Regions from separate parts of the Peribacillus sp. B2I2 genome, predicted to be linked through region 3. Evidence: riboswitches for the same ligand, from Rfam matches in the RefSeq annotation. Region 3 holds a riboswitch; each other region holds the start of a gene.
What was found. Region 3 has a riboswitch for S-adenosylmethionine ahead of metK (methionine adenosyltransferase). Riboswitches for the same ligand answer to the same signal wherever they lie in the genome.
Positions count from the first base shown of each region.

Region 1 (5,249 bases), 1.7 Mb from region 3:
CCCTGCGGCAACAGCTACGTGGGCATGCGTTAATAGATAGTCTGCAAAACTCTCGGACGTAAAACCTTTTGGTACCTTGAGCCAGGCAAAGAATGATGCTTTAGGAGCTTTGACATCCCAGCCGATTGCCCTCAATCCCTCAATGAAAACATTCCTGCGTCCCTCATACATCTTCACTAACTCCTCTACACAGCTCTGCGAGTCCAGTAACGCGCTTGCCGCTGCTTCCTGTATCGCTGGAAAGAGACTAACATAAAGATGGTCTTGCAATAGTTCAAGAGCTTCTATGACACTTTTATTCCCCACTGCAAAACCGACTCTCCACCCTGCCATATTGAATGTTTTCGATAGTGTGTAAATTTCTATCCCTACATCCTTCGCTCCTTCTGCCTGGAGAAAGCTTATCGGTTTTTTTCCGTCGAATCCTATCGCCCCATAAGCGAAATCGTGGACCACGCAAATCGAATGCTCTTTTGCAAAGGAGACGGTTTCATCAAAGAAACTTTCAGTTGCAGAAGCACCTGTGGGATTATTCGGATAGTTCAAAAACATCATTTTGGCTTTATCTAGCACTTCTTTATGTATGTCATTGTATTTCGGAAGAAAATCATTTTCTTCTGTCAAGGGCATCAGTTCGGTCTTTGCCTGTGCTAAAACGACACCGGAAAGATAATCCGGATAGCCGGGGTCTGGAACAAGGATCGTATCACCTGGATTCAATAAACACTGCGGCAGTTCGACAAGACCTGCCTTTCCCCCGAAGAGAATCGCCACTTCACTATTCGGATCCAGCTTGACACCATATTCACGTTCATAAAAGACGGCAGCAGCATCTTTTAAATATTGATGTCCCCGAAACGGCGAATATTTATGATTAATGGTTTTTTCAGCGGCAACCTGCAAACTTTTCACGATATGTTCAGGCGTCGGTTGATCAGGATTTCCCTGGCCTAAATTAATGACATCATGACCCTGCGCCGTAATCGCATTGACTTTTGCGACTAGAGAGGCAAAAAATTGCTTGGGCAGTTTTTGAAGTTGTCTGGATTTTTCGAATTGCAACATTTATACACCTTCTCTGAAATTTCTTGAAATTCTAGTCACAAATGATATATGTTTATCATAGTCTTGTAAAGCATTTTTTACATGTGGGGTTTTAAACGATGAAGTGGAAGATTGCCTGCATTCAAATGGATATTGCCTTCGGGCAACCAGATATCAATTTTCAGGTTGCAGAACAATGGTTGGGAAAAGCAGCAATGTCAAAACCCGATATCGTTATTTTACCAGAGCTTTGGTCAACAGGATACGACTTGACCAGGTTAAATGAGATTGCTGATGAAGAAGCAGAAAAAACGATTGAATGTTTAAAAGATCAGGCAAAGAAACACCAGTTTCACATAATTGGGGGTTCCGTTGCCAAAAAAGCAAGCAAGGGCATCTATAACAACATGATCATCATCAATAAGCATGGAAATCTCATTAAACAATATGATAAGCTTCACTTATTTCAGTTAATGGATGAACATCATTTCCTGCAGCCAGGTGAAAAAGATGGTTAATTTACTCTTGATGAAAAAATATGTGCTGGATTCATTTGTTATGACATCCGTTTTCCTGAATGGCAGCGAGCCCAAGCCCATACCGTTCAAGGCGCCGAAGTTCCGTGCTTCCGTAACTTTATTGAAGTCCAAGGTGCCTGTCAAGAGTTCGTTTGCTTCTCCGGATTCACCAATGATATTCCCCCATGGATCAATAATCAAGGAATATTATTGACATCCGAACCTGAACGGTTAACGGCTACAACATATGATTGGTTCTCGATGGCACGGCTAATCAATAAGGCTCTCCAGTGATCGAGTCTGGGCTTTGGCCATGAACAAAATACCCGTATTCGAAGATAGTCGGCCGGATTATTATTAATTTCCCCATTGACAAACTATTTAAAAAGTTGATATTATTTTCCCGAAGATTAAAATTTCAGAAAACATATACTCTTATCAAGAGCAGGCTGAGGGATAAAGGCCCTATGAAGCCCAGCAACCGACTGTAATACCATTGTGAAATGGGGCGGATTCACCGCCGGATTATAAAATCCACAGAGCACGGTGCTAATTCCACCAGAATTCATTTTCTGGAAGATAAGAGGTCCGAAGCCAAAACTTCTGCCTCTTTCTATATGAAAGAGGCTTTTTTATTCTTATTTTGAATCTGGAGGGAAAAAGAATGACTCAAAACCATTCAAATTTTAAGAGATTGACAAACGAAACAGCTATAACCCTTGCAAAAAAACTTGGGTTGGTCAATGCGGATGCAAGTTTAAACTGTAAAGAAATCGGCGATGGAAATTTAAATTATGTTTTTCATATTACAGACACAGTCACAAACAAAGGAATAATAATCAAACAAGCGGTCCCTTATGCCAAGGTACTTGGTGAAAGCTGGCCACTGACATTGAAAAGGGCAGCCATTGAAGCGAATGCACTGATTCATTTCAGAAGCTATTGCCCCGAATTCGTACCGCAAGTCTATTATTCGGATGAACAGCTTGCCATTACAGTCATGGAAGATTTATCGCACTTGAAAATCGTTAGAAAAGGCTTGATCGATGGCGATCAATATCCATTGCTTTCACAGCATATTGGTGAATATGTAGCGAAGACGGCATTTTATACATCAGATTATCATTTAGAACCATCCGCGAAAAAGGAAGTGGCCCGACATTTCACGAATCCGGAACTCTGCAAAATCACTGAGGTCTTTATTTTCACGGATCCATTTTTTGAGGAACTCCCGGGAGATTTCGAGCTGGAATTGACTGAAGCCGCCAAAAATATTTGGAATGATCAAGAAGTGATACTTGAGGTCGCTAAGCTGAAACAAAGCTTTGAAACCGAGCAGGAAGCCTTGCTTCATGGAGATTTACATACTGGAAGTATTTTTGCAAGTGAAACTGAAACAAAGGTTATTGATCCGGAATTCGCTTTTTATGGGCCCGTTGGTTTTGACCTTGGTCAATACACCGCCAACCTTCTCTTTCAGGCAATTACACGAAATGGCGCTGGAAAGGAAGAGATTTTCTCACACCTTCATGAATTTTGGAATGCCTTTGAAGAAACTTATACCGAATTATGGGAAGGCCAAAATAAAAGCCCATTCCGCAATGTGAAAGGTTATCTGCCTTATTTACTGACAAAATTCAAAAAAGATGCATTCGGTTTTGCCGGCTGTGAACTGATTCGGCGAACCATTGGCCTTTCCCATGTTGCCGATTTAAACGTCATTGAAAATAAAGATACAAGGATCGCTGCCAAAACGGCAACATTGGAAATTGGTGCATTTTTAATTAAAAAACGGGAAGAATTGGATGTTCCAGCTGTCATTGAAGCGTTGAAGCAACGTACACTGCCATCTTATTCAACCCTATAAAAGGAGACCTGCACATGACTACACTAGCACCCTTACCATATTCGGTACAATGGGATGATACCCATATTACATTATTAAATCAACAAGCACTTCCTTCCATAACTGAATTTATTGAACTTCATTCTGTTGATGATGTATATGACAGCATATTGACATTAAAAGTTCGTGGTGCCCCAGCAATTGGACTGACGGCAGCATTTGGTGTTGCACTTGGTGCCAAACAGGAAACAACCGCTGAATTAGGGGAATTCAAGAAAAATGTAACGAGGCATATTGAAAAACTCGCTTCTTCACGGCCAACTGCAGTCAACCTTTTTTGGGCGTTAAGGAGGATGGAGAATACGTTGAAAGCAGCGCAAAGCATTTCAACTGCCAAGGAAGCACTTGTATCGGAGGCCCAAGCCATCTTTGCTGAAGATGAAGAAATGTGCAGGAAAATCGGGGAACATGGTTTATCCTTATTCGCTAAAGGAGATTCCATCCTAACGCATTGCAACGCTGGAGGGATTGCCACAGCCCGTTATGGAACAGCCCTGGCTCCCTTCCACCTGGCTAAAGAAAGGGACTTTCCGCTAAAAGTGTACGCTTGTGAAACCAGGCCTGTCCTGCAAGGGGCGCGTTTGACGGCTTGGGAATTGATGCAAGCGGGGGTTGACGTCACCTTAATTTCTGATAATATGGCCGCCCATACGATTCACCAGAAACGAATAAATGGAATTATAGTCGGGGCCGACAGGATTGCGGCTAATGGAGATACAGCCAATAAAATCGGGACATTGGGATTAGCCATATTAGCCAAGCACTTTGGTATCCCTTTTTATGTGGCGGCTCCATCAAGCACCTTCGACCTCTCTATCCAATCCGGCACATCCATCCCGATCGAAGAACGGCATGAAGCGGAAATCACTTTCATTCAAGGTGTAAGGATTGCCCCGGAAAACGTGAAGACTTTCAATCCAGCCTTTGATGTTACACCGAATCATCTAATTACAGGCATCATTACAGAAAACGGCATCATAACACCGGATTTCATCAAAAACATTCCTGATTTCGTTAAATGATCCAAGTTTTATTGGTGATAAAAAAACGAGAAGGATTTCGTATCCGTCTCGTTTTTTAATGAAGATCAATTATGATTATTCTTTCGAGGTCTATTATGCAATAATCTAAGTGATTCGAATCTATTCATTAATTAAATCCCGTGTTTTCGATAACAAATGATATTAGACATTCTTATTATTTTGAAAAGAACTCCTGAAGTGCTTTCTTATTTTTAGTGTAGTCCATTTCCAAAACGGCTCCAGACTGGGGATATATTTCATCTCTAAAACTTCCTTCCACTGGAATCCTTAAGGTTTCAACGGTTTCCGGTGTATGGAAGACGGCTTTTGGACCCATTTCCATTATCGTTTTCATCCCAATATCTGTATCCAAATACGAGAGCCCTTGTTCTATTATACTAGGAAGCGCTGCCATCCCTTCGAAGGTTGAGATTTGATTTATAAACGCTGTTTTTAATTGAACCATTACTTCTTGTTGACGTTCAACCCTTCCAAAATCACTTTCATCATCATGTCTAAAACGGACATATTTCAATATTTCCTCACCATGTAAAACATTTTTGCCAATGCTTGCTTGAATGCTCATATCATCAATAATTTCTTGATCCACATCCACCGCTACTCCTTCAGGGGCAAGCAAGTCGACCATCTTCACAAATCCCTGAAAGTCAATTACTGCCACATGATCGACCTTGACATCAAAGTTTTCCTGTATCGTTTTCTTGAGCAGTTCCCTTCCGCCATAATAATAAGCGGCAT
Region 1 covers NZ_JBGCCB010000001.1:3,185,273-3,190,521, forward strand. The annotation lists gene ABIE66_RS15680 (pyridoxal phosphate-dependent aminotransferase) at 1-1,065, opposite strand, end outside; gene ABIE66_RS15685 (nitrilase-related carbon-nitrogen hydrolase) at 1,164-1,562, shown strand; gene ABIE66_RS15690 (hypothetical protein) at 1,515-1,763, opposite strand; SAM riboswitch class I at 1,995-2,148, shown strand; gene mtnK (S-methyl-5-thioribose kinase) at 2,227-3,429, shown strand; gene mtnA (S-methyl-5-thioribose-1-phosphate isomerase) at 3,444-4,490, shown strand; gene ABIE66_RS15705 (LCP family protein) at 4,666-5,249, opposite strand, start outside.
Region 1: linked by a shared signal. The riboswitch ahead of mtnK (S-methyl-5-thioribose kinase) and the one ahead of metK (methionine adenosyltransferase) in region 3 are both predicted to bind S-adenosylmethionine.

Region 2 (5,249 bases), on a different contig from region 3:
TACAGCTAATCAGTAGAAATGTTATGGCCGCACTTATTGAAGAATTTCATGTACCCAAAAAGGATTATTTTCAAATTTTCCAGTCGCATAAGGTGGATGAGTTTTATTTTGATCCGAATTATCTTATTAGTAGTAAAAGAACAAACCAACTGCTTTACATCTTAATCACATGCGGTCCAGGCAGATCTAAACAGCAAAAAGAATTACTGTATAAGAGTATTGCTAACAAATTGCACAATAATTGTAATGTAGTTAAAGAAAATGTATTTATAATTCTATCGGAAACAAATCTTGAAAACTGGTCATTTGGAGACGGAATTGCTCAAATGATTTAGTGTTTTAATATCATACTTAATAATCGAGAGGAGCAAGAGATATGAACAAACCCATTACTCCTACTGTAAGAAATTCATTAGGGCATTTTGCACCAGATTTTGTTAGATACTCTGAAGACATACTTTTCGGAGATTTATGGAGACGAGATAATTTAAATTTAAGAGACCGAAGCCTAATTACTGTTACAGCGCTAGTAACTGGAGAAAACCTAAATCAGCTTCCATATCATTTAGAACTTGCGAAACAAAACGGTCTAACAGAGGAGGAACTTATAGAGACTATTACTCATTTAAGTTTTTACGTTGGATGGCCGCGATCCGCATCAGCATTAGAAGTAGCTAAGGAAACATTCGGAAGAGGAAAGTAGTAAACCGTATGAACGGCTAAGAAGGTAATAAATCAATTTCGTTTCAAGTGATTACCTCCTTTTTCTTTAATTGAGTAAATTTTACCAGCTTCTAAAGAAGAAGTTACCAACTCTCTAGATTTTGAGGCAATTTCTCGATTGACCTTAATAAACTAACGGGTGCGTTAGCTGAAGAACGCAGCTGTCTTAAAGACAGCTTTATCTTATGGAACTAAGGGGTCAGTTTAGTGTAACAACAATACAGTTTTTTTACGGCGATGAAAATTGTTAACAACGTCTAAATATTTTTAAAGTGTTACATCCAAGGTGGATGAACAGAGTTTACTGTAAAAGATTTAAAATATGCAAAAATAGTGATCAAGGTTATTTTGATCACTATTTTTGGTTCCAAATTTCCTATGTCTTCTATTCAATTTAAAATTAAATACCAGAGCAATGATCAATATGGGTTTCCTAAATTATGAATTATATGTTTCTCTGTTTAGATTCACAATATCTTTATGTGAAAATCCAGCTGAAAATTTCTCTATTGCCTTATCCCGTAGGAATGGGGCTTTTTCTTTATTTGCCTTTTTCAATGCTTCCGTTAGTTCCTCTTTTGTTAGTTCTGTGCAGTATGCAGGAGTTCCTGGCTGTTGTCTCCACGAATCACTTAAAGAACCACTATCTACTGCGTCGAAGCCTAGCTCGTTTACTACGTCCATGATTATTTGTTTTTGTGATAGGTCATTACCAGCAATAGCCATGGCAATGCGACCACTAGTACCTTCGGGGGTTCCTTTATTTTCTAAAGTATAAGCTAATTGATTGTTGAAAGCTTTAATGATAGGTCTACCTAATTGATTTGAAACCCAAACACTTTCAACCATCCCGTTCTCAATTTCTTCAATTTTATTGTCTCTAAAAGGATAATAATTTGAAGTGTCTACAGCGATTACTTCCTCTCCAGCTTTATCTACAATGTTGCGAATGCTTGGCATTACATGAAAAGGGATAGATATTATAAGAACATCAATATTTGTTATTACATCTTCTACACTCACAGGTGTTCCAGCAATCTCTTTTCCTTCTAAACGTTCAATTCCTCGAGCATCTGCAATTTTGACATCATGTCCATTCTTAACTAATTTTTTAGAAATAATTGTCCCTATTGGTCCTGCACCTATAATTCCAAATCTCATTATTGTTCCTCCTAAATATAATTTTGTTCGATTATGATTCAATATCAGCTATGGAATTTTCCAATTGCCTCAACGCGAAATCGTCTACATTCCTTTTTTTGCAAGCATTAAGGTAATTGAGAGGTAATTGTGTGTTTTGGTTATAAATAATATATTAGATATAATAAACTCATTACTCTTACTTTTGAAGTAGGCAATAAAAAATGATATAGTACACTTTTTTGTACTTTATAGAAGAAAAGGGATGTAAGTATGGCTAGAATATGCAAGGATGGATTTGAAAAAGAGTTTATTAAGGAGCAAAGAGACGTTTATGGTATTGCGTATACCCAAAATATGCTTTCAGGACGCTGGAAGTATCTTATTCTTTGGTTTTTAAAAACAAAAGAACGTCGTTATAGCGAAATTAAAGCTTTTTTATGGGACATTTCACAAGGTTCTCTTACAAAACAGTTGAGAGAATTAGAAACAGATGGATTAATTAAACGAGAGGTTTTTCCTGAGGTACCTCCACGTGTTGAATATTCATTAACAACTAAAGGGCGTGAATTTATCCCAATACTTGATATGATGGAGAATTTCGGCAAAAAATTCGGGGAGAAACCTGAGTGAAATAATAAAATGATATTTTTTATTAATTGGGCCGATATTGTGAAGTGTTGTACTTAAATTAACGGGGGTGTTTCTGAAACAACGGAAACGCACTTTTCTTCTTTAAGTAACCAGCTAATAGAAGCTCGATCTTATTCCATTATAGGGAGCGATTCTTTAATAAGAATCGCTTTTCTTAATGAACTAACGGGTGCGTTAGTTGATTAGGGATCACTAAAAATAATCAATTTTATAAAAACTGTATACTAAATCACTAGAAAAGATTCCATTTTGAACATCTTTTTTCAAAATGGATTCTTTTTATTTACGCTAATATGGGGGTTCAGGAGGACCTTTTGATCAATCCCTAGAGTTGATCTTTCTTATACGCTTAAACGTTGGATTCGAGCATATCGATGATTTAATTGAGGAGCAGGGACAAGCAATCGCAAAGGGTACGGAGTAAAGCATTTAATGCAATCATCCATCAATTCAAATTAATTAAACAATTTTTTATTGACACTACCATTTGGTCATGATAGAATCACTCTCGTACTATATTCACCTGAATTTAAAAATCTTACTTTTAATTGAATATAATGTTTGACTCTTATCAAGAGAGGTGGAGGGACTGTGCCCTGTGAAGCCCGGCAACCGTCAGTTAATTAACTGAAATGGTGCCAATTCCTGCAAAGCAATGTGCTTTGGAAGATGAGAGAAAGGATTGTTTAACCAACCTTTCTACTCATGTGTAGAAAGGTTTTTTTGAGAAAAAAAACTTTCCTTTCCCCTGTATAATAACTTCGGACAAACTAACATAATAAGGGCTCTGCTGCCACCATTAATTTCAGGTCTTACAGTTACAACAATTGCTCTAGTTGGTTATACAGCTATTGCTGGGGTAATTGGTGCAGATGGTTTAGGTAATTTGTTATATCTTGAAAGTTTTCAGCGCAATAATAATGATGTTACATTGGTAGCAACTGTATTAATTTTATTCATTGTTTTTATCATACAATTTATAGGTGATATATTTTTTACATCAAAAATAGATAGACAATAAGGGAGAAATGAATTATGAAAAAATGGATATCAACTTTAGCAGTTTCCTCAGCTTTATTATTAGGTTTAGCAGCTTGTGGTACATCTAACGGCGGATCGGATTCTTCAGACAAAGAAAAGAAAATCCTTGTGGGTGCATCAAACATTCCGCATGCTGAAATTTTAGAAGAGGCAAAGCCATTATTAAAGGAAAAGGGAATTGATTTAGAAATTAAAACATTCCAAGATTATATTATACCGAACACAGCGTTAGCTGATGAAGAGATTGATGCGAATTATTTCCAACACGTTCCATATCTTAAATCAGTGTTAAAAGAAAATCCAGACTATGACTTTGTAAATGCGGGTGCTATTCATATTGAGCCAATCGGTATTTACTCTAAAAAGTATGATAGCTTAAAAGATCTTCCAAAAAACGGTACAGTTATTATGCGTAATGCTGTAGCTGAACAAGGTCGTATTCTATCTATTTTTGAAAAAGAAGGCGTTATTAAGCTAAAAGAAGGCCTCAATAAAACAGAAGCTACTATTAATGATATTGTAGAAAATCCTAAAAACTTAACTTTTAATGCAGATATAGAAGGTGGCCTATTACCTCAAATTTATAATAACAACGAAGGTGATGCGGTTGTTATTAATGCTAACTATGCGTTAGATGCAGGGCTAGATCCGCTTAAAGACCCAATCGCTGTTGAATCGGGTGAAGATAATCCATATGGAAACATTATCACTGTACGTAAGGGTGATGAAAATAAAGAGACAGTAAAAGCGTTAGTTGAAGTACTTCACTCTAAAGAAATACAAGACTTCATTACTGAAAAATATAAAGGTGCAGTCATACCTGTATCTAAATAAAAAATCACCCTTTCATGAACTATACCCCAAATAATGGAGACTTCGAAAAAGGTCCCTTATTCGGGGTTTTTCTATGTCTATATACTAGAAACCCGTTTATTAGGTTCTGATGCAAAAATCCATTATAATTACAATTAATCTCTTAATCATGAACATACTGATACTATTACTCTAAAAAGGTGCTGCATGGATGGCTAACAGGTGCGTTAGTTCATTAAAAAGAAGGAAATTAAGTCGATTCCTTAACGTAGAGGAGATGGACTTTTTAGGTTGGAATTCTCTTAGTGTATAAAATTTCCGAAATGGGAGGTATAGCATTGTTGCTACCGTTCATAAAAGTACACTTTTACGAACGGTTTTTTAAAAAATAAAATCCCCTATTTTAACGTTTGTTAAAGATGGAGAGGGATTTACGGACGTTCGTGGTTTTACAACCATTTTCACGAACGTTTTTTATAGAATAAGACGAAAAAATAAAAAAAGGAGTAAAGAAATGGATGATCGAATGATCGCAGGCTAAAAATAACAGATTTAAGATAAAAGTAGTATAAACAATAAAAACAAATGTTATAATAGTAATAACAATTAGAACTTCATTTGAAGGAGGAACGAATAATGGCTATTAGGAAATTAACTAAAGTCGGAAATAGCTTGGGTATTACGTTTCCAGTTGAAATGTTGAAAACTGCAAATTTAGCTTTTGGAGACGAATTAGAGGTTGAGTTCAAGGGTGAAGAAATCATTTTAAGGAAAAATAAAAATGTGAAATTACCTAAAGGTGTAGATGCAGAATTTATGGAAATGTTATCAGACGTTATTAAAGAACATGACGAAGCATTCAAGGGTTTGGTGGATAG
Region 2 covers NZ_JBGCCB010000002.1:103,987-109,235, reverse strand. The annotation lists gene ABIE66_RS28505 (tautomerase family protein) at 1-335, shown strand, start outside; gene ABIE66_RS28500 (carboxymuconolactone decarboxylase family protein) at 377-703, shown strand; gene ABIE66_RS28495 (NADPH-dependent F420 reductase) at 1,162-1,884, opposite strand; gene ABIE66_RS28490 (winged helix-turn-helix transcriptional regulator) at 2,137-2,496, shown strand; SAM riboswitch class I at 3,083-3,193, shown strand; partial or broken gene ABIE66_RS28485 (ABC transporter permease subunit) at 3,293-3,538, shown strand; gene ABIE66_RS28480 (MetQ/NlpA family ABC transporter substrate-binding protein) at 3,553-4,392, shown strand; gene ABIE66_RS28475 (AbrB/MazE/SpoVT family DNA-binding domain-containing protein) at 5,008-5,249, shown strand, end outside.
Region 2: linked by a shared signal. The riboswitch ahead of ABIE66_RS28485 (ABC transporter permease subunit) and the one ahead of metK (methionine adenosyltransferase) in region 3 are both predicted to bind S-adenosylmethionine.

Region 3 (5,249 bases):
CGCCTTCTTATTCACGATTTTGTCATCTCCGCCCTGCATGACCAAAAGCGGTACATCCTGAATTTCGGGAATCTCTTCAAAAGCATCCTTCATAGCCTGTGCAAGCTCGCGATACCAACGAATCGAAACTTTTGTGATATATAGGGTATCGTTTCTATCGGATTCACGAACTTCAGAACTTCTCGTTGCCATTTCAGGTGTCAATCCGGAATCTACCCTGAACTTAGGCATCACGATGTTCAAACCATGAGAGAGGGCTGTCATGAGCTTCGGCGGCTTCGTCATGAGGCCTAAGCATGGTGAAGATAGAATCACCCCTGCAATGTCCCATTCCTCTTCCTGAAGAAGGCGTATCGAGATCAAACCGCCCATGCTGTGACCAAGTAAAAACACCGGCAGCGAATATTCGTAGGCATCTTCTATCCAGCTTTTCACTTCATCTAAATATTCATCAAAGGAATCGATATGTCCCCGGTAGGCGCGTGTTGTCATTCCCTGCCCAGGAAGGTCGCCCATGACCACATGGTATCCGGCTGAAAGCCACATTTGTGTAACCCACTTATAACGGCCGTGATGCTCCATAGCCCCATGAATGATGACAATGACGCCTTTTGCGTCTCCTTCTGTCTCCCATTTCCACATTCGAAATCCCCCTTTCACTTTTCACTTGTTGTATACGATCCATGATAGTTAAAATAATATATATAAATTATAACCATATTCGTGATTTTCGACAAAAAAGAAATCTAACAAGTTGTACATTGGTATTATAAATAGCCAAGTGTATTTGCATACGGTATATTAAAATAATACATAAAAACATTAACTTCGGAAAGGAAATGATTGAAAATGATTATTTATCCGTTTAAAGGCAAAGAACCTGAAATTGCTGAAAGCGCTTATATTGCTGAAAATGCTGTCGTCACAGGTGATGTGAAAATTGGTGACAAATCATCAATTTGGTTCAATTCCGTCATTCGCGGTGATGTATCCCCAACCATCATAGGGAAAAAAGTCAGTATACAGGATAATAGCGTCCTGCACCAAAGCCCAAATAATCCATTGATCATCGAGGATGAAGTGACCATCGGCCATCAGGTCATTTTACATAGCTGCAAAATCCGTAAAGGAGCTTTGATCGGCATGGGATCGATTGTGCTTGATGCAGCGGAAATCGGCGAAGGGGCATTTATCGGTGCCGGCAGTCTCGTTCCCCAAGGTAAAGTCATTCCACCGAACATGTTGGCATTCGGACGCCCAGCTAAAGTCATTCGCGAAATCAACGAAGAAGATCGCCAGGATATGGAACGAATCGTACGCGAATATGCCGAAAAAGGACAATACTATAAAACGGCAGAACGAATAAAATAAACTAACGAGTATTTGCTCCTAACTCACGAGTAAATGCACATAACTCACGAGTATTTGCTCCAATTTCACGAGTATTTGCTCTAATTCGCGAGTAAATACTCCTAACTCACGAGTAAACGTATATAACTGGCGAGTATTTGCTCCCATTTCACGAGTAAATGCTCCTAACTCACGAGTATTTGCTAAATTCGCGAGTATATGCTCCAATCCACGAGTAAACGCACATAACTGGCGTGCATTTGCTCCCATTTCACGAGTATTTGCTCCAATTCACGAGTATTTGCTCCTAACTCACGAGTAAAAGCACATAACTCACGAGTATTTGCTCCAATTTCACGAGTAAATGCTCCTAACTCACGAGTATTTGCTCCTAACTCACGAGTAAACGTTCCTAACTCGCGAGTATTTGCTCCAATTCACGAGTAAACATTCCTAACTCGCGAGTATTTGCTCCTAATTCACGAGTATACGACCATAACTCGCGAGTAATTGCTCCAATTCACGAGTAAACGCACATAACACGCGAGTATTTGCTCCAATCCACGAGTAAACGCACATAACACGCGAGTATTTGCTCCAATCCACGAGAAAGCTCCAAACTCACGAGTAACTATCGATTTCTTGAATTATTCCCCCTGAAGGCAAAATTAATCCATAAAAAAAGGTGCCCCGCTGTTGCGGGACACCTTTTTTTATGGATTATGCTTGTGCTTTTAATGTTTCTGCTTTATCCGTGCGTTCCCATGGAAGATCGACATCTGTACGGCCAAAATGTCCGTATGCAGCTGTTTGTTTGTAGATTGGGCGACGAAGATCAAGCATTTTGATGATACCAGCTGGACGAAGGTCGAAGTTTGCACGAACTAGGTCAACTAGGACTTCTTCGCTAACTGTACCAGTTCCGAATGTATCAATCGAGATCGATACAGGCTCTGCCACACCAATTGCGTATGCCAATTGAACTTCCGCTTTGTCAGCAAGGCCAGCGGCAACGATGTTTTTCGCAACGTAACGCGCTGCATATGCCGCAGAACGGTCAACTTTAGTAGCATCCTTACCAGAGAATGCACCACCGCCGTGACGAGCGTATCCGCCGTACGTATCAACGATGATTTTACGTCCAGTAAGACCAGCATCCCCTTGAGGTCCGCCAATTACGAAACGGCCGGTCGGGTTGATGAAGTACTTAGTTTGAGCATCGATCAATTCAGCTGGAACAACTGCTTTAATCACATGTTCTTTTATATCGGCTTGAATTTGTTCAAGCGTAATTTCTGCATCATGCTGTGTAGAGATAACGATCGTATCTACACGTACAGGACGGTTATTCTCATCATACTCCACAGTTACCTGTGTTTTACCATCAGGGCGTAAGTAAGCAAGAGTTTCATCTTTACGAACTTTAGCCAAGCGGAATGAAAGTTTATGTGCCAAGGAAATCGGAAGTGGCATAAGCTCTTCTGTTTCATTACAAGCAAATCCGAACATAAGACCTTGGTCCCCTGCACCGATTGCATCGATTTCTTCCTCTGACATGTTTCCTTCACGAGCTTCCAATGCTTTATCGACGCCAGCTGCGATATCAGCAGACTGCTCATCAATGGAACTCAATACAGCACAAGTTTCAGCATCGAAACCATATTTCGCACGTGTGTAGCCAATTCCTGCAATGGTATCACGAACGATACGCGGAATATCCACGTAAGCGGATGTTGTAATTTCACCAGCAACAAGCACAAGACCTGTTGTTACACTTGTTTCACACGCAACACGTGCATTTGCATCCTTAGCAAGGATAGCATCTAAAATGGAATCTGAAATCTGATCACAAATTTTGTCCGGATGGCCCTCTGTAACAGATTCAGAAGTAAATAGACGTTTCTTTGACATCATATTTCCTCCTTGGAAGTTAGTATGTTGTAGGCATAAGCCTGATTTTTTACGGAACTCGTTTCCCTCATTAGTTTCAACTATAGACACAGAATTACTTATAAATACACAAAAACCTTCCCTGGCAAATGAGGAAAGGTTTAAAATTCTGTCTTCTATCCTTTCACTCTTATCGTTCAAGGGTTTTTTACCTTGCTCAGGTTAGCACCATCACCACTATTCCTTGAAGAACCATCGCTTTATTTTCGGCGATCGATCTTGGAGTCAAGTTCAATATGGCAGGTTGCTGGGTTTCAAAGGGCCTGTCCCTCCACCAACTCGGGATAAGAGAATCCGTACAATTTAAGATAATATCGTATCAGGTTGGAACTTGTCAATGTTTTTCTAAAAAGAACATATCCGCCCACTTGAAAAAACGGGTTGTTTCAGCGTCTTCAAAGGGTTTCCAAGGCAGAAGGCGAATAGAAATGTTGAAAATTGCCATTAATAATAGAAAATAAAGCATACTAACAGGAATGGCCAATTAGAAATATGTTGCTTAATTACTTCCTATTTAAAATAAAATTTTCACTCCATGTAAGTATATGCAATTGTATTGACTCGGTTCCTGCGCCTTAATAATGAAAAATGATTAACGAAACCAGTTGAAAATAATCACAAATTAAAAGAAATAGTATAGACTATTTAAATGAATGTGTTATACTAATTGTAATATAAAAACTTAAACAAAGGAAGGTACCTCATATATGAATTCTGTAGATGTTTCTAATGAGTTACACCAGTTATTAACAGGAAACAATGTTCAAACTCAACTTTCAGTTCCTCAATTGGTCGAAAAAGTATTAAGCAGAAATGAAGGCGTACTAACATCAACTGGTGCAGTAAAAGCTGAAACCGGCAAGTATACTGGTCGTTCACCTAAAGATAAATATATCGTGGAAGAAGCATCCGTTAAGGATAAAGTCGATTGGGGTTCAGTGAACCAGCCAATTTCTGAAGATGTTTTCAATAAACTATATAATAAAGTAGTTGACTACCTAAAAGCAAAAGAAGAGATTTTCGTTTTCAAAGGTTTCGCTGGTGCAGACGAATCATCACGTCTTCCCATCCGAGTTGTTAATGAATATGCTTGGCATAATCTTTTTGCCCATACTTTGTTCATCCGTCCGAACGAAGAGGAATTAAGAGGTCACGAAGCTGAATTCACAATTCTTTCGGCACCTAATTTCAAAGCAGACCCAGAAGTGGACGGGACTTCATCCGAAACTTTCATCATCGTTTCATTTGAACGCCGTACCATCCTGATCGGCGGAACGGAATATGCAGGAGAAATGAAAAAATCGATCTTCTCGATCATGAACTACTTACTTCCAGAGGCTGGAATCCTTCCAATGCATTGCTCTGCTAACGTAGGACGTGAAGGAGACGTCGCTTTATTCTTCGGACTGTCTGGAACAGGTAAAACAACTTTATCCGCAGACACTAGCCGTAAACTGATTGGCGATGACGAGCACGGCTGGTCTTCTAACGGCGTATTCAACATCGAAGGTGGCTGCTATGCGAAAACGATCAACCTTTCACGTGAAAAAGAACCACAAATTTTCGATGCGATCCGCTTCGGTGCCGTATTGGAAAATGTAGTTGTGGATCCGGATACACGTGAAGCGGACTATGATGATAGTTCATTGACTGAAAACACCCGTGCTGCATACCAAATGCAAGCGATCGATAACATCGTGAACCCAAGTATTGCAGGACACCCAAATACAATCATTTTCTTAACAGCTGATGCTTCAGGCGTTCTGCCTCCAATCAGCAAGCTTTCCAAAGAACAGGCAATGTTCCATTTCCTAAGTGGTTACACTAGTAAATTGGCTGGTACTGAAAGAGGGGTAACTTCACCGGAAGCTACATTCTCCACTTGCTTCGGTTCACCGTTCTTACCGCTTCCCGCTCAACGCTATGCTGAGATGCTTGGTGATAAAATT
Region 3 covers NZ_JBGCCB010000001.1:4,907,873-4,913,121, forward strand. The annotation lists gene ABIE66_RS24370 (alpha/beta hydrolase) at 1-642, opposite strand, end outside; gene ABIE66_RS24375 (gamma carbonic anhydrase) at 853-1,371, shown strand; gene ABIE66_RS24380 (hypothetical protein) at 1,390-1,620, opposite strand; gene ABIE66_RS24385 (hypothetical protein) at 1,825-1,956, opposite strand; gene metK (methionine adenosyltransferase) at 2,071-3,264, opposite strand; SAM riboswitch class I at 3,428-3,591, opposite strand; gene pckA (phosphoenolpyruvate carboxykinase (ATP)) at 4,008-5,249, shown strand, end outside.

Region 4 (5,249 bases), 1.8 Mb from region 3:
GAATCTGATATAACCTTTCATTTAGCAACAAAAATACGAAATCAAATTGCTATTTTCCTGAAACATTTATGAGGGACAGAACCGTTTGACATAAAGCAGGGTCTTATAGTTATAAAGTGGACTTATTGCACTATCTCCTGATAGTTGGAATTTAACTTACTTGGAAAATTAAGATATGGTAGGCTTGATAGATTCTTTAAGAACATGAACTCCCTTAACTTTTGTTAGGATAAGTTGTCCTCGTTATTGAAGTTCGCACTTCCATGACTAAAATGATCGCTATTTTTTTATGACAAGATAATATGTGTACAAATAGATTATACTACTAACTGGTCTGGGCTCTGTAATAAACCAATGTCCCAAGAAAGTAAGTTGGAGGTTTTTTATCATTTAATAGAAGAAAGTCGTCTTATCATAGATCCTCCATTATTTTTATCCTGTTTTCCACTCTTCTTACAAAAAAAATTTAACAGAATTTTTTGTAATTCTTCCGTTTTCCCTCGATTTTTTCGCTTATTTACATTTAATCACTCCTACTTTCCCTCTTTATTATTTGCAATGACAGAAAAAACCATAGCAAAGCTCATGGTTTTTTCCCAATCTCATATATGGAAATTAATGAAATCTTTAAAAGAAAATACGAAGCTGAATGGTGGAACCATCATCATGAAGTGGAACATACGTTATTATTCATGTGCTGTTTTTCGGAAAGCGAAATTTTATAAGCCTTAAAAGAATGGGAAATTGCTTAAGCAAACAATAAAATTGCAATACCTTGCTAGTACTATCTTATGAGCATATTTAAAAAATGACTAAACTATATACTGCTTCCCAATAAATTAAGGCATCTCGTCTTCTTTTTCCCGATTTTTAAAAGCTTCATGTGTGACAATATCCTCTATCTGTTCATATTGTCGACTGTGTTCTTTCTCTTCGCTTATTCTATTATTAGGTAAATTCCCTGGATGTCCTTTTTCTTTGTGATTAAAATTTTTACCACGACTCATATTCATTCTCTCCTTTCTATTCTTGTTTGTTTAGTTTTCCCAAGCGTAAAAAAAATATGATTTAATTTCCCTTTTTACTGATCGTGAATCATTTTGTCAATAAGGAACTTTCATTCTAGGTTGACTCACATCTCATTGCTTCTTGCTTTAATGAAGGCTGTTTTACATTGTTGCCTTAAGCAGTTTGGCTAAAAAAGTAAAGGTGAATCTGAACCTGCGCAAAATCGGATACATTACTCTCTAAATCCCGAGAGATAGCACCTAATATTTCCAAATCCCTCCTTTCTCGTTCAATATTCGTCTAATTGTACATCATGATCCAAGCAATCAAGCGGCAAGATCTGCAACCACCGTTAAGTAGGCGCAATTCGGTCAAGGGCATACATGAAACGAATCACTTATTTCAGAAGCCCCTTGAAACAATAAGCAATTCTCCCTTTCCTTTCAATAACTCAAATCTGAATAAAGAGACAAAAAGAACAGGAACCGCCTGATTAAGACGATTCCTGTTCTTTTTATTTTTGACAAGACGAGAGGGAGGGTTTCCCCACTTCTTACATAGCTTATAAAAACAGTTTGAAATCCAGAAAAAAGGCTATGAGGATACCACCTCGGATGGTCGCCACTTTCTTGAAATCTCTTCAATATGATGAGGTGCCGTTCTGCAGCAACCTCCAATCAAACGTGCCCCTGCATGGTGCCATTCTTCGGATTTCAGGTCGAACTTGTTACAAGATTCTTGACCATGCCATGTTTTGGTATCCGGATTATAAGTTTCACCAGAATTCGGATAAACAATAATTGGTTTTTTCGTGTTTGCACTCAACACATTGATAGCTTCCGTGACAACTGATACTGGTGCACAGTTAATGCCAATCGCTGCAATTTGCTCATTTTCCTCAAACAACCTCGTACACTCCTCCAGCAATGTACCGTCACTTATCGCTTTCTCATTTTTCAAGGAAAAGGATAGCCAAGCATACACTTCTGGATAATCTTTCAATAATGAATCCAATACTTTTGCTTCTTGAAGGGATGGAATCGTTTCAAATGCTAAGAGATCAGCACCTGCTTCAATCAAAGCTGATATTCTTGGGCGATGAAATTCTACTAAGGTTTCATCTGAAACACCATAGTTTCCTACATATTCTGAACCATCTGCAAGGTAGGCCCCATAAGGTCCAACTGATGCAGCAACCAATGGCTTGGGTCTATTTGTTTGCGTTTCATCCTTCCAATAATCATCCCTTGCTTTCCTTGCGAGTAACACCGTTTTCCGAATTAACTCCATGGCCTCTTTTTCTTGTATCCCACGCAGGGAGAAACCTTCAACGGTGGCTTGGTAGCTTGCAGTTATCGCACAGTCCGCTCCAGCACGAAAATAAGCAGAGTGAACCTTATAAATCACTTCTGGATTTTCAAGTAATACTCGTGCAGACCACAGGGGATCGTCCAAATCACATCCATACCGCTCAAGCTCTGTAGCTAGAGCTCCGTCCAGAATCATGACTGAATGATCTCGTAAAATAGCGTCAATTGGGTTTATTTTATTCTTCATGATTTTACTCCTCTTTTCTTTGAAGATTGTGTAATATAATAAGTTCCATAGCAAAACAAAATAAATGGAATACCACAATAAAGTGCTATCCGTTGTGTAGGGTCAAAGGCAATTCCTATACAAGAAGCAAGACAGAGCATGAAAGAAACGATTGGTACGAACGGATATAATGGTGTACGATAAGCCAAATCATTTACTGAATTTCCTTCTTTTATAAAACGTCTTCGGAATAGGAACTGTGAAGCGCTAATACTCATCCAAACTACAACCACCGCTAGACCCGAAATGGATACAAGGACGATATACACCGTATCCGGTGCAATAATACTCGAAAACAAGGCTAAACCACCACCCAACATACTGAAAATGACTGCATTTATCGGAACACCTCTTTTTGTTAATTTTGCAAATATAGGTGATATCGTTTTCTTATCTGCAAGGGACCAAAGCATTCTGGAAGAGGCATATAGACCTGAGTTTGCAGCAGACAAAATGGCAGTTAAAATAACAAAGTTCATGATATCCGCTGCATATGGCACTCCAATTCGTTCAAGTACTGCAACAAAGGGGCTCTCTAATACACTTGCATCCGAAACAGGCAATAATGCGGATAATACAACGATGGTTCCTACAAAAAAGATGATCAATCTCCATAATGTCATGCGGATTGCCTTTGGTATCGTTTTTTCTGGATTCACAGTTTCTCCAGCTGCAATTCCGATTAATTCAGTTCCAGAAAATGCGAAATTCACCGCAAGCATCGTCATTATAATGGCAAAAGCACCATTCGGAAATAAACCTGCACTTGTAAAATTGGAAAATAGCGGTGCTGATTGTGAGTTAGTCATTGGAATAAAACCTACCATTGTCGCTGCTCCCAAAATAATAAATATCACAATCGCAATTACCTTTATAGACGCAAACCAAAATTCGGATTCAGCGAAAAACTTAACGGTCCAAGCATTTAATGCCAAAACCAATATGGCAAATAGAGCACTCCATATCCAGACATTGATTGATGGAAACCATCGCTGCATCAACAATCCTGCAGCCGTGAATTCCGAACCTAGTGCAACAGTCCAGGTTAGCCAATATAACCAGGCTACTGTAAACCCTGTCCCTGGTCCGATGTATTTGGCTGCGTAGCTATGAAACGCACCTGTCTCGGGCATATGTACTGCCAGTTCACCTAGACATAGCATGACTAGATAAACCACTAATGCTCCAATCAGATACGAAAGGATGGTGCCAAACGGGCCAGCCTGCTGAATCGTATAACCCGAACTTAAGAACAAACCTGTTCCAATCACCCCGCCAAGCGATAGCATGATTAAATGCCGTGTTTTCATTTCCCTTTGAAATTCTTGTTTCCTTTTGTTCTCCATTCATACTCTCCTTTATCCTGCATCCAGAAAAAACGAAAACGCACTCTAAAAAGAGTGCGCTACTGACAAATAAAAACGAAACGTACGGTCTTATCTATCAAGGTTTCACCCCCTGGAATTAGCACAGTGTCTTAGCGGACCTGTTGCTGAGGTTTCATAGGGCCAGTCCCTCCACCTCTCTGGATAAGAAATTAATTTTTTATAACTTTATCAATCTATGAAAAAATTGTCAAGTTTTGTTTTGGAATATAAAGAATTCCCTTTACATTCAGACGATTTTGTCACCTCCGGCATGATTGCTTGTTTTGGTACAGTCGCTCACCGTATTAGAATTGCAGATAATGCTAACCGGGAATAATTTTGATATAAAAAAATGACGACATCTTAAAAGATGACGCCTTTTTTTCTTTCTTATCACTTAAGGTCGTTCCATTTCAAATAATTCCCCTAGTTTTGTATAAGTATGACCCGCTAATCTTGCTACAGGTTTAAGCCCATTCTGGTCAATTCGGCCATTATGGTAAATATCTTGCTCTATATGATAGCAGACTATTTTCCCTATCAATAAATCACAACCAGGTTTATCTAGGGAACCTCCCAATGGAATCGCATGCTCTAATCTACATTCAAAGCGTACCTTCGCTTCTTGCAATCCTGGTACGGATACCTTATCACTAACAGCCGTCGTGAAATTGGTCAGGCCCAATTCACTTTCATCCGATGGGAGTTCCTTGGCCGTTCGATTTGCATCAGCAACATTGTTTTCATCAGTGATATGAACAACGAATTCCCCTGATTGAATTGCATTTCGGGCAGTGTCCTTTGAAACTCCTTCTTTCCGTTGAACAGAAATGGAAATCATCGGAGGATTGGAACTGACTATGTTAAAAAAGCTGAACGGCGCTATATTGATGGTACCGGTTTCGGATTGTGTCGTAACCAGAGCTATGGGTCTCGGTATAATGCTTCCAGTCAAAAACTTATAATTTTCCCGTTCAGTCAGACTTTCAGGATTTACTGAAATCATCTTCATTCCCTCTTTCATTCTTATATAAAGTTCTTATGAAACCATGAACCTGCTGCCTCGACCTCTGAACGTGTTAACTGATGACCGTAATTTTCCCAGTGAACTTCCACCGAAGCACCAGCTTGCAATAAAAGTTGATTAAGTTCATCCGTTTCTTCTGCCGGGCAAATCGGATCGTTTTTACCTGCAGCAATAAATACAGGTATTTCTGAGAGTGACGGCATAGCAATCCCGCGTCTAGGCACCATTGGATGATGAAGAATCGCTCCTTG
Region 4 covers NZ_JBGCCB010000001.1:3,074,733-3,079,981, forward strand. The annotation lists gene ABIE66_RS15110 (hypothetical protein) at 840-1,007, opposite strand; gene mmuM (homocysteine S-methyltransferase) at 1,603-2,565, opposite strand; gene mmuP (S-methylmethionine permease) at 2,562-3,950, opposite strand; SAM riboswitch class I at 4,038-4,140, opposite strand; gene ABIE66_RS15125 (hypothetical protein) at 4,168-4,308, shown strand; gene ABIE66_RS15130 (flavin reductase family protein) at 4,369-4,977, opposite strand; gene ABIE66_RS15135 (alpha/beta hydrolase) at 4,998-5,249, opposite strand, start outside.
Region 4: linked by a shared signal. The riboswitch ahead of mmuP (S-methylmethionine permease) and the one ahead of metK (methionine adenosyltransferase) in region 3 are both predicted to bind S-adenosylmethionine.